3 regions of the Ligilactobacillus sp. JN-6 (Y).1 genome follow, and region 3 is predicted to be linked to each of the others. Evidence: predicted binding sites of a transcription regulator. Region 3 holds the regulator's gene; each other region holds the start of a gene.
What was found. Region 3 encodes LexA, which represses DNA repair genes until DNA is damaged. Its sites were predicted from a motif close to CNAACANNTGTTNG; they were not measured.
Positions count from the first base shown of each region.

Region 1: the regulator LexA is predicted to act here: its motif matches at 1,706-1,719, upstream of uvrB (excinuclease ABC subunit UvrB).
Region 2: the regulator LexA is predicted to act here: its motif matches at 1,471-1,484, upstream of AC3XNE_RS06340 (replication-associated recombination protein A).

Region 1 covers NZ_CM176599.1:1,786,901-1,790,118, forward strand. Annotated here, with positions in the region: gene AC3XNE_RS08240 (phospho-sugar mutase) at 1-1,593, shown strand, start outside; gene uvrB (excinuclease ABC subunit UvrB) at 1,782-3,218, shown strand, end outside.
Region 2 covers NZ_CM176599.1:1,368,652-1,371,869, reverse strand. Annotated here, with positions in the region: gene AC3XNE_RS06350 (AarF/UbiB family protein) at 1-17, shown strand, start outside; gene AC3XNE_RS06345 (Hsp20/alpha crystallin family protein) at 188-619, shown strand; gene AC3XNE_RS06340 (replication-associated recombination protein A) at 1,555-2,883, shown strand; gene AC3XNE_RS06335 (PaaI family thioesterase) at 2,971-3,218, opposite strand, start outside.
Region 3 covers NZ_CM176599.1:2,198,004-2,201,221, reverse strand. Annotated here, with positions in the region: gene recN (DNA repair protein RecN) at 1-932, shown strand, start outside; gene lexA (transcriptional repressor LexA) at 1,006-1,632, opposite strand; gene AC3XNE_RS10260 (DUF896 domain-containing protein) at 1,796-2,044, shown strand; gene AC3XNE_RS10255 (YneF family protein) at 2,256-2,483, shown strand; gene AC3XNE_RS10250 (lysophospholipid acyltransferase family protein) at 2,534-3,166, opposite strand.

The DNA of each region.
Region 1 (3,218 bases), 410 kb from region 3:
ACTGCAGGAATGCGCGGTGTCTTAGGCGTAGGTATCAATCGTATGAATATTTACACTGTCCGGCAGGCGACTGAAGGACTTGCATCTTTCATGGATACTTTAGACGACGAGGTAAAACAACGTGGAGTTGCTATTAGTTATGATTCTAGACATCATTCACAAGAATTTGCTTACGAAGCAGCTAAGGTTTTGGGAGCGCATAATATCAAGTCCTTTGTGTTTGAAAGCTTACGGCCTACTCCAGAGTTATCCTTTACGGTCCGCTACCTGCATTCTTATGCGGGCATCATGATCACGGCCAGCCATAATCCTAAAGAATATAATGGCTATAAGATCTATGGTGAAGATGGAGCCCAAATGCCGCCGAAGGAATCAGATATGATCACTAAATATATCCGTCAGGCATCTGATCTTTTTGCAATTAAAGTAGCCGATACAGACCAGTTGAAATCTGCTGGAATGTTAAAAGTGATCGGTGACAACATCGATCAAGCTTATTTAGCAGAGATCAAAAACGTGACTATCGATCAGGAATTAGTCGCAAAAGAGGGCCAAACAATGAAACTGATCTTTAGTCCTTTACACGGAACTGGTGCAATGCTTGGGGAAAAAGCTCTGAAACAGGCAGGCTTCAAGAATTTCACTATGGTCCCAGAACAAGCGATCACTGATGGAGATTTTCCAACTGTTAAAAAACCAAATCCAGAGGATGCGGCCGCCTTTGATTTGTCGATCAAATTGGGCCAAGAACAAAATGCTGACCTATTGATCGCTGTTGACCCAGATGCTGATCGCTTAGGGGCAGCTGTTCGTCAACCGGATGGTGATTACCAGTTATTGACTGGAAATCAGATTGCTGCATTGATGTTGAATTACATCTTGGTTGCCCATGAAAAAGACGGCAGCTTGCCAGACAATGCCGCTGTTGTTAAGTCGATTGTTTCCAGTGAATTTGCAACGAAGATCGCTAAAAAACATCACGCTAAAATGATCAATGTGTTGACTGGGTTCAAATTTATCGCAGAACAGATCAAAGATTTTCAGGTAAATAATAACCATACATTTATGTTTGGCTTTGAAGAAAGTTATGGTTATTTGATCAAGCCTTTTGTCCGTGACAAGGATGCTATTCAGTCTTTGGTTATGTTAGCTGAGGTAGCAGCCTTTTATCGTGAACAAGGCAAGAATCTCTACGATGGTTTGCAAGACCTATTTAAAGAATATGGCTACTTTGCGGAAAAAACTATTTCACATACGTTCAACGGGATCGAAGGTGCCACTCAGATCGAAAATTTAATGGCTAAGTTTCGTAATGAATCACCAACTTCCTTTGCTGGGTATTCTGTCACTGCTATGGAAGATTTTGATAAGTCAGAAAAAACATTTGCTGATCAGACTATGGAAACGATCGACCTTCCAAAAGCTAACGTATTGAAGTACCTGTTGGAAGATGGAACTTGGATCGCTATCCGTCCTTCGGGTACAGAACCAAAAATTAAATTTTACATTGGTACTCAAGCTGATACAAATAAAAGGGCACAACAAAAACGAGACGCATTCGAACAAGCGATCGATCAATTTGTCAATGAATAAGTAGATAGTTAAAAAATGTGGTGGTTGACAACCTGAAGGAAAAATAATTTTAGAGGTGAAGTGACTGCTTCATCTCTATTTTTTTGAACATTAAAGATAATCAAAAAAATCGCGAAAACATGTTCGGTATGCTACAATATACATTGCTGGCTTCGGCCTGAAACGGATAATGATCGGGGGGATCTATGGTGATCGAAAGACAAGATGGGCGTGAATTTGAACTTGTTTCGAATTATCAGCCAACTGGTGATCAACCTCAAGCAATCGACGAATTGACCACTGGGATCGAAGATGGTGAAAAAGCTCAAATTTTGTTGGGTGCTACAGGGACAGGTAAAACTTTCACCATCTCGAATGTAATTAAAAATGTTAATAAGCCTACATTGGTATTAGCTCATAATAAAACGTTGGCTGGGCAATTATATGGAGAGTTTAAAGAGTTTTTCCCTAATAATGCTGTTGAATACTTTGTTAGTTACTATGATTATTATCAACCGGAGGCGTATGTGCCATCTAGTGATACCTATATCGAAAAAGATTCGAGTATCAACGATGAGATCGATAAATTGCGCCATTCAGCGACAAGTTCACTGTTAGAGCGAAATGATGTGATCGTTGTCGCTTCTGTTTCTTCTATTTTTGGGTTAGGTGATCCATCAGAATATAAGGCGCACACTATTTCTTTACGTGTTGGCCAAGAGATAGAACGTGACCGTTTATTGGGAGAACTAGTAGACATTCAATTTGAACGCAATGATATCGATTTTCAACGGGGGCGCTTCCGTGTACGTGGAGATGTGGTGGAGATCTTTCCTGCTTCTCACGACGAACGCGCCTTGAGAGTCGAGTTTTTTGGTGATGAGATCGATCGGATCCGTGAAGTTGATCCCTTGACTGGTGAAATATTAGGTGATCGTGACCATGTCGCGATTTTTCCGGCAACTCACTTTATGACAAACGAAGAACGGATGGAAGAAGCCGTCAATGGTATCGAGGAAGAGTTAAAAGATCGGACTAATGAGTTAAAAGCAGACAATAAGTTGTTGGAAGAGCAACGCTTGGAACAGCGGACGACTTATGACGTTGAAATGCTAAAAGAAATGGGCTATTGTTCAGGTATTGAAAATTATTCTCGCCATATGGATGGAAGAAAGCCTGGAGAGCCGCCGTTTACGTTACTTGATTTCTTCCCTAAAGATTTTTTGATAGTGGTTGATGAATCACACGTTACCATGCCTCAAGTACGCGGTATGTATAATGGGGATCGCTCAAGGAAACAGATGTTGGTTAATTATGGATTTAGATTGCCAAGCGCGCTTGACAATCGACCATTAAGATTGGCAGAATTTGAGAAACATGTCAATCAGATCGTATATATGTCTGCTACTCCTGGCCCGTACGAACGTGAGCAGACTGATCATGTCGTAGAACAGATCATCCGACCGACTGGGCTGCTTGATCCTGAAGTTGAAGTTAGAAAAACTGAGGGGCAAATGGAAGATTTGGTCAGTGAGATCAATAAACGAGTTGAAAAAAAAGAGCGTGTTTTTGTTACAACTTTGACTAAAAAAATGGCTGAGGACCTGACTGATTACTTCAAAGAATTAGGGATCAAGGTCAAGTAC
Region 2 (3,218 bases), 830 kb from region 3:
TTAAACGTAGGAAATAAAGACCTTTAACGGTCGGCAATAAAATTTTGACCTTTTTTGACCTTTCCAGTAGTTTTTCTTTGCATCTACTTTAAAAACGTATAAAATTAATAGTGAAGGAAGGTAATTCCTAACACTATCATCAAAGTAGGTAACGAATTATCAATTATAGAAAGGAAGTTTTGGTGTTATGGCTAACGATATTTCTAATCGCTTCAATGATTTGATGGATTCAGGAGATGAATTTTTCAAAAACTTTGGCCGTCCGTTTATGAACATGAGTGATTCTTTTAAAGAATTACGTAGTGATGTGCAAGAAACTGATACAGATTATACCGTGGCGATCGATGTGCCTGGTGTTGACAAGAAAGATATTTCGATCGACTTCAAAGACAACACATTGACCGTTTCTGCCAAACGTCAATCATTCAGTGATCAAAGCGACAAAGACGGCAATATGATCTCCAGCGAACGCAGCTCTGGCAGATTCACTCGTCAATATAATTTTCCTGATGTAGACCATGAGAAGATCGGTGCTAAATATGAAGATGGCGTTTTAGAAATTACTTTGCCTAAGACGACTGAAGGTCAAAGTAAAACTCATAAAATAGAAATTCAGTAATTAAATAATATACGTCTCGTATTCCTTAATTCGAATACGAGGCTTTTTATGTACAAATTGGCATTTGAATTTACTATTTTTCTTCAAAACATTGCTACAATAGGATTTAAGAGATGGAAGTAAGCCCATCTAATTTGTGAATTTTGCCAAGAGAAAACGGTTGCATTAAGCTTGGAGATGTGTTATAAAGTAAGTGTAAGGAAAGATCAAGACTCAGTTAGTGAGTTAGACAATTGAATATAGCAACAAAATAATTAAAGTTTCAAACGTATTAAATCCGCTAGATCTAATCAAAATAGAGGATATGATAGAAGGTGTCGGAACCAACATGAAAAAAGTTCCAAACACAGAATATTTCTTCTTTAGAGGGTGATTGAACCAACATGAGATGCGCTTCAACCACAGAAAATTTAGTCGATCGGAAGTGATGAAGTCAACATGAATCGTTTTAGGTCCGTTAACCCGCAAAAGGCTGGTCATGAGATCTCAAAAACTGGTGTTGACCAAAGCCTAGGTGAGGGAGCAGTTGCAGTTCAGTGAAAAAAATGCAAAAGATGGTTGCTCAACTAGGGTTGCTGAAATGTGGTCTTTCCTTACAGAAAACAAAGTTCAGCACCCCCTAATGTGTGAATATCTTAGGAGAAACATGTGAACCTCCAAGATGATATGTATGAGTGAGATCGCGGGGCTGAACCTTAAAAGTATTCGCCCGAAACGTTGGAAAATTAAGTTGACTTCAAAGGAAAATTAGGTAATTAGATGAGTTTATATTTTAATGAAACACAGGCAGTAACCTAGGAGTCTGAAACAAATGAATGTGATTTGTTTCAGACTCTTTTGTTGTCTCTTTTGAAACATATGTTTGCTTTTTCGGCAATTACGTTACATAATGTGTTTAAATAGTGGTTACCCTAATAATGAAAGGAGGAGAACATTTGAAACAAACTTCTATTTTTGATCAAGATGAAAGTAACAATACACCACTGGCCTACCGGGTACGGCCGCAAAATTTAGCTGAGTTCTTTGGACAAACTCACCTGTTAGGTCACGGCAAAGTCTTACAGGAGCTGATCGATAACGACCAGCTTTCGTCCATGATCTTTTGGGGGCCGCCAGGAGTCGGTAAAACCACTTTAGCGCGAATAATTGCTGCACAAACCCAAGCCCATTTTCTAACTTTTAGTGCAGTAACTACGAGTATCAAAGAAATCAAATCGATCATGAAAGATGCAGAAGATGCCCGGGAAATGGGAGAAAGAACGATCGTTTTTGTCGATGAGATCCATCGGTTCAATAAGGCACAACAAGATGCTTTCTTACCTTATGTCGAAAAAGGCAGCATCATTTTGATCGGTGCCACGACAGAAAATCCGTCATTTGAGTTAAACTCCGCCCTGCTTTCTCGTTGCAAAGTCTTTGTTTTACACGAATTACAGCAAGACGAACTGGTCGCTTTGTTAAAACACGCTTTACACTCATCTCAAGGTTTCCCAGACCTAACGATCCACATTTCAAACGATACTCTGCAAGAAATTGCGACCTTCGCTAATGGTGACGGACGTAACGCACTAAATACGCTCGAAATGGCAGTCCTTAATGGCGAACGAAAAGATAAAGAAGTTACGATCGGCCAGCAGACATTGCACCAATTACTAGGCAAAAAATCATTACGTTATGATAAAAAAGGCGAAGAGCATTATAATATTATTTCTGCCCTGCATAAATCAATGCGCAACAGCGATGTTGACGCGGCCGTTTACTGGTTGTCGCGAATGATCGATGGCGGTGAAGATCCTCTTTATATTGCTCGCCGGTTAGTCCGTTTCGCCAGTGAAGATATCGGTCTAGCCGATACTAATGCTTTAAATGTAGCAGTAAATGTCTTTCAGGCTTGTCAGTTCATCGGTTTGCCAGAATGTGATGTTCATCTGACAGAGGCTGTTATTTATCTGGCACTCGCCCCTAAGTCAAACGCAGCATATAAGGCACGCTTGTCCGCAAAAAAAGATGTTCGTTCTTTTGGAAATCTTCCTGTACCTTTACAGATCAGGAATGCCCCAACTAAGTTAATGGATGACCTAGGGTATGGCGAAAACTATCAATATGCTCATAAAAGCAATGACAAACTAACTTCCATGGAAACCGCCCCACCTGAAATAAAGGGACATGAATACTATGAACCAACTGAACAAGGAAACGAAACGCGCTTTAAAAAACGTTTAGCTTATATTCAAAAATGGCATGAAGAACATGATGATAAGTAAAAAATACCGCCTGCACTAGGTTGCTGCCAACTTTAGTGTAGACGGTATTTTGTTTTTTAGGTAAATTACTAATTCTGTGTTATTTATTTAACTTTCATGACGATACCCGTTACCGCCCACTCGACTTAAGGTTACCTGGCTCACACTTGTGAGTCGTTTTTCATTGTGAATTTCCACTTGCCACGTTTGGATATTGGCCCCAATATGTAAAGGGGTTGCCTTAGCGATCAAAGTCCCCCTTTTGGCTGCCCGCAAATGATGTGTCGTCAGATCAACACCAACTACAGCTGACCCTTCTGGTACATTTTGTTCTCCAGCTAAACTAGCCGCTGTTT
Region 3 (3,218 bases):
CAGTAATGGAGCAAATGCAACATGTTTCTGAACTTTCTTCTGATTTAGAGCAAATCAGCCAACGTATTGCAGATGCTTATTATGGTTTATCCGATTCAGTGCGAGACATTTCAAATCAATTGGCAACTATGGAGTGGGATGAGGGCCGTCTAGACCAGATCGAGCAGCGTTTAGAAGAGATCCATCAGTTAAAAAGGAAATATGGGAATTCTATTCCAGAAATTTTAACTTATTATCAAAAAATCAAAACTGAATTAAAAGACATGCAGGAAACAGATGCAGATTCAGACGAATTAAAGCAACATGTGGATGAGTTGTTTAATAAGTCTAAGAAAATCGCACGGCAACTTACCAGTCAAAGAAAAAAAACTGCAGTCCAGCTGGAAAAGGCTGTTCATGAACAATTAAAAGCTTTGTATATGGAAAAGGCCGTTTTTTCAGTCAAGTTTTTGTCCCAGCAAAATGATCAACTTAACTTTGAGGGAATGGATCAAGTCGAATTTTATATTCAAACTAATCCCGGTGAATCGATGGGTCCATTGTCGCGGATCGCGTCTGGTGGTGAACTGTCGCGGATCATGTTAGCGTTGAAAACTATTTTTGCGCAGCAACAAGGTGTCACGAGTATTATTTTTGATGAGGTCGATACAGGTGTTAGCGGTCGTGTAGCGCAGGCGATCGCTGAAAAGATCAGTGTGATCGCCAAAGGTTCTCAAGTTTTATGTATTACACATTTGCCACAAGTTGCTGCTGTTAGTGACCATCATTATTTAGTTACCAAGCAGTTTCAAAAGGGGCGCACAGAAACAAAAGTTAAGAAATTGAGGCAGTCTGCTAAAGTTGAAGAACTTGCCAGGATGCTTGCAGGCACTGAGATCACGGATCTTGCGCGTGAACATGCTGCGGAATTGTTAAAGATGGGCCATTCTTAAAACAAAAGGGCTATTGCATTTAAAAAATCCAAGTAGTCTAAACAAAATAAGATTACTTGGATTTTTTTGTTTTTTAGCTGATAAAGTTACGGTATAAACCGACAACTTTGCCGAGAACGGTCACAGAATCTAAAATGATCGGAGCCATTGTGTCATTTTCAGGTTGGAGTCGGAAATGATCCTTTTCTTTGAAGAATCGTTTACAAGTTGCTTCGTTTTCATCAGTCATAGCGATGATGATATCTCCGTTGTCCGCAGAGCGTTGTTGTCTGACGATCACTTCGTCACCATCAAGGATCCCGATATTGATCATGCTTTCTCCTCTGACAGTCAACATGAAGAGATCTTGAGCAGAATCATAATTAGGTGGTAGGGGGAAATAATCCGTCGTTTCTTGAACTGTTAAAATGGGATTACCAGCTGTAACAGTACCGAGAACAGGTATTTTAGTAGTTTTTTCACCGATACCAAGTGCCTGCATCCCGGCAGTCGTTATTTCAAGAGCACGTGGCTTGGTTGGGTCTTTACGTATATAGCCTCGTTTTTCTAAACGTGCAATGTGTCCATGGACAGTTGATGTTGAAGAGAGATCGACCGCTTCACCGATCTCACGGACAGTAGGTGGGTAACCTTTCTCATGTACACATTCGTAGATGAATTTTAACACGGAGATTTGTCGTTCTTCGATTAATTTGGACATCACGAACACCTCATTTAATTTTTATAGTCTAAGCGTATCACATTACGTATGCCATTTCAAACTAATGTTCGGATGAAATACTTGAGTTTTTGCTATTAATTGTTTAACATAGTGTGTATCATAATTGAAGCAAATTTTTATAAGAGAAGAGGTAGTATAAGACATGGCTAATGGTATCCCACAAAACCTGTTGGATAGGATCAATGAACTAGCTCATAAGAAAAAGGAAAGTGGCTTAACCAAAGAAGAACAAGAAGAACAACAACGTTTACGTTCAACCTATTTAAGTAAGTTTCGTGAAAATTTTCGCAGTCAGCTCGAAATGACACAAGTTTATGACAAAAAAGGCAAAGAGGTCACACCAGAGAAAGTCAAAAACATCCAAAGAAAACGTGGTTTACGTGACGATTAAAATTGTTGCTGGTTAGGCTTGTGCGGCCCTTATTCAAGTTAAGTATTTGCGAAGTTACCAGCCCCTATAGTGTTAGCTTTTGATAATAAGCGAAGTCTGATGGTTGCAGCGCTGAAAAAGGGACAGGAATTTATTCGCCCCCTTTATTTTTTTCAGTTAATTGTGTAAACTTAATTAGGTAAACAAAAGTAAAGGAAGGGAGTAATTGATAATGTCCACACCAGTATGGATCGTAATAGTCATTATCGCCTTGATCGTAGGGCTCGTAGGTGGTTTTTATGGTGCTCGTAAGTACATGGAAAGCTATTTACAAAAGAACCCGCCAATCAATGAACAAATGTTACGACAAATGATGTTACAGATGGGTCAAAAGCCTTCAGAAAAGAAACTTAATCAAATGATGACATCTATGAAAGCTAACTACGGGAAGAAAAAATAAAATCATTTTTACTAAAAAAGCCGGGTAATGACCCGACTTTTTATTTATCGTTATTTATCTGAATGTTTTGATACGTCAACGTATTTAAAGTTGGGATCGATCTCTTGGTCCAATTTTTCAAATGCTGTCTCAATTCGACTCAGCAGTTCATTTTGATATTCAGTGGTCATTTTTGCTTTGCGATCAAGATAGATCGGATCACCAAACGCAACAGTAACGCGTTTACGTGAAAAAAGGGATTTTAGGGAGAGTGGGCCTTGATAGACTGTTGGCACGATCGGTACTCCTGACAGTTTAGCGATCAAAGTAACGCCACCTTTCATATCTTGAGAATGGCGGGTCCCAGAAGGGAACATGATCAATGAAACATCACGTTTACGCAACCATTTAACGGGGGCCTTGACTGCCGATGGGCCAGGATGGGAACGATCAACTGGGAAAGCATTGGCGTGGTTTAGGATAAAACGTAGTATTGGGTTTTTGTATAACTCTTTTTTAGCCATGAAGGAAAATGGTTTTGGAGAAGCGGCCAAAGCAAAATAGATCATATCGAACCAGGCACGGTGGGGCCCAACTACAATATAATTTCCCTTGGGGAGTTTTTCCTTGTTAAGATAGTGGCTGTTGCCATTGATAATGGCAAGAACTATTCGAGCTACGACCCGAATAAATGAATAGAACATCGCAGTGACATTCCTTTCTAAAATAGTATTATTACAAATAATATTACATATT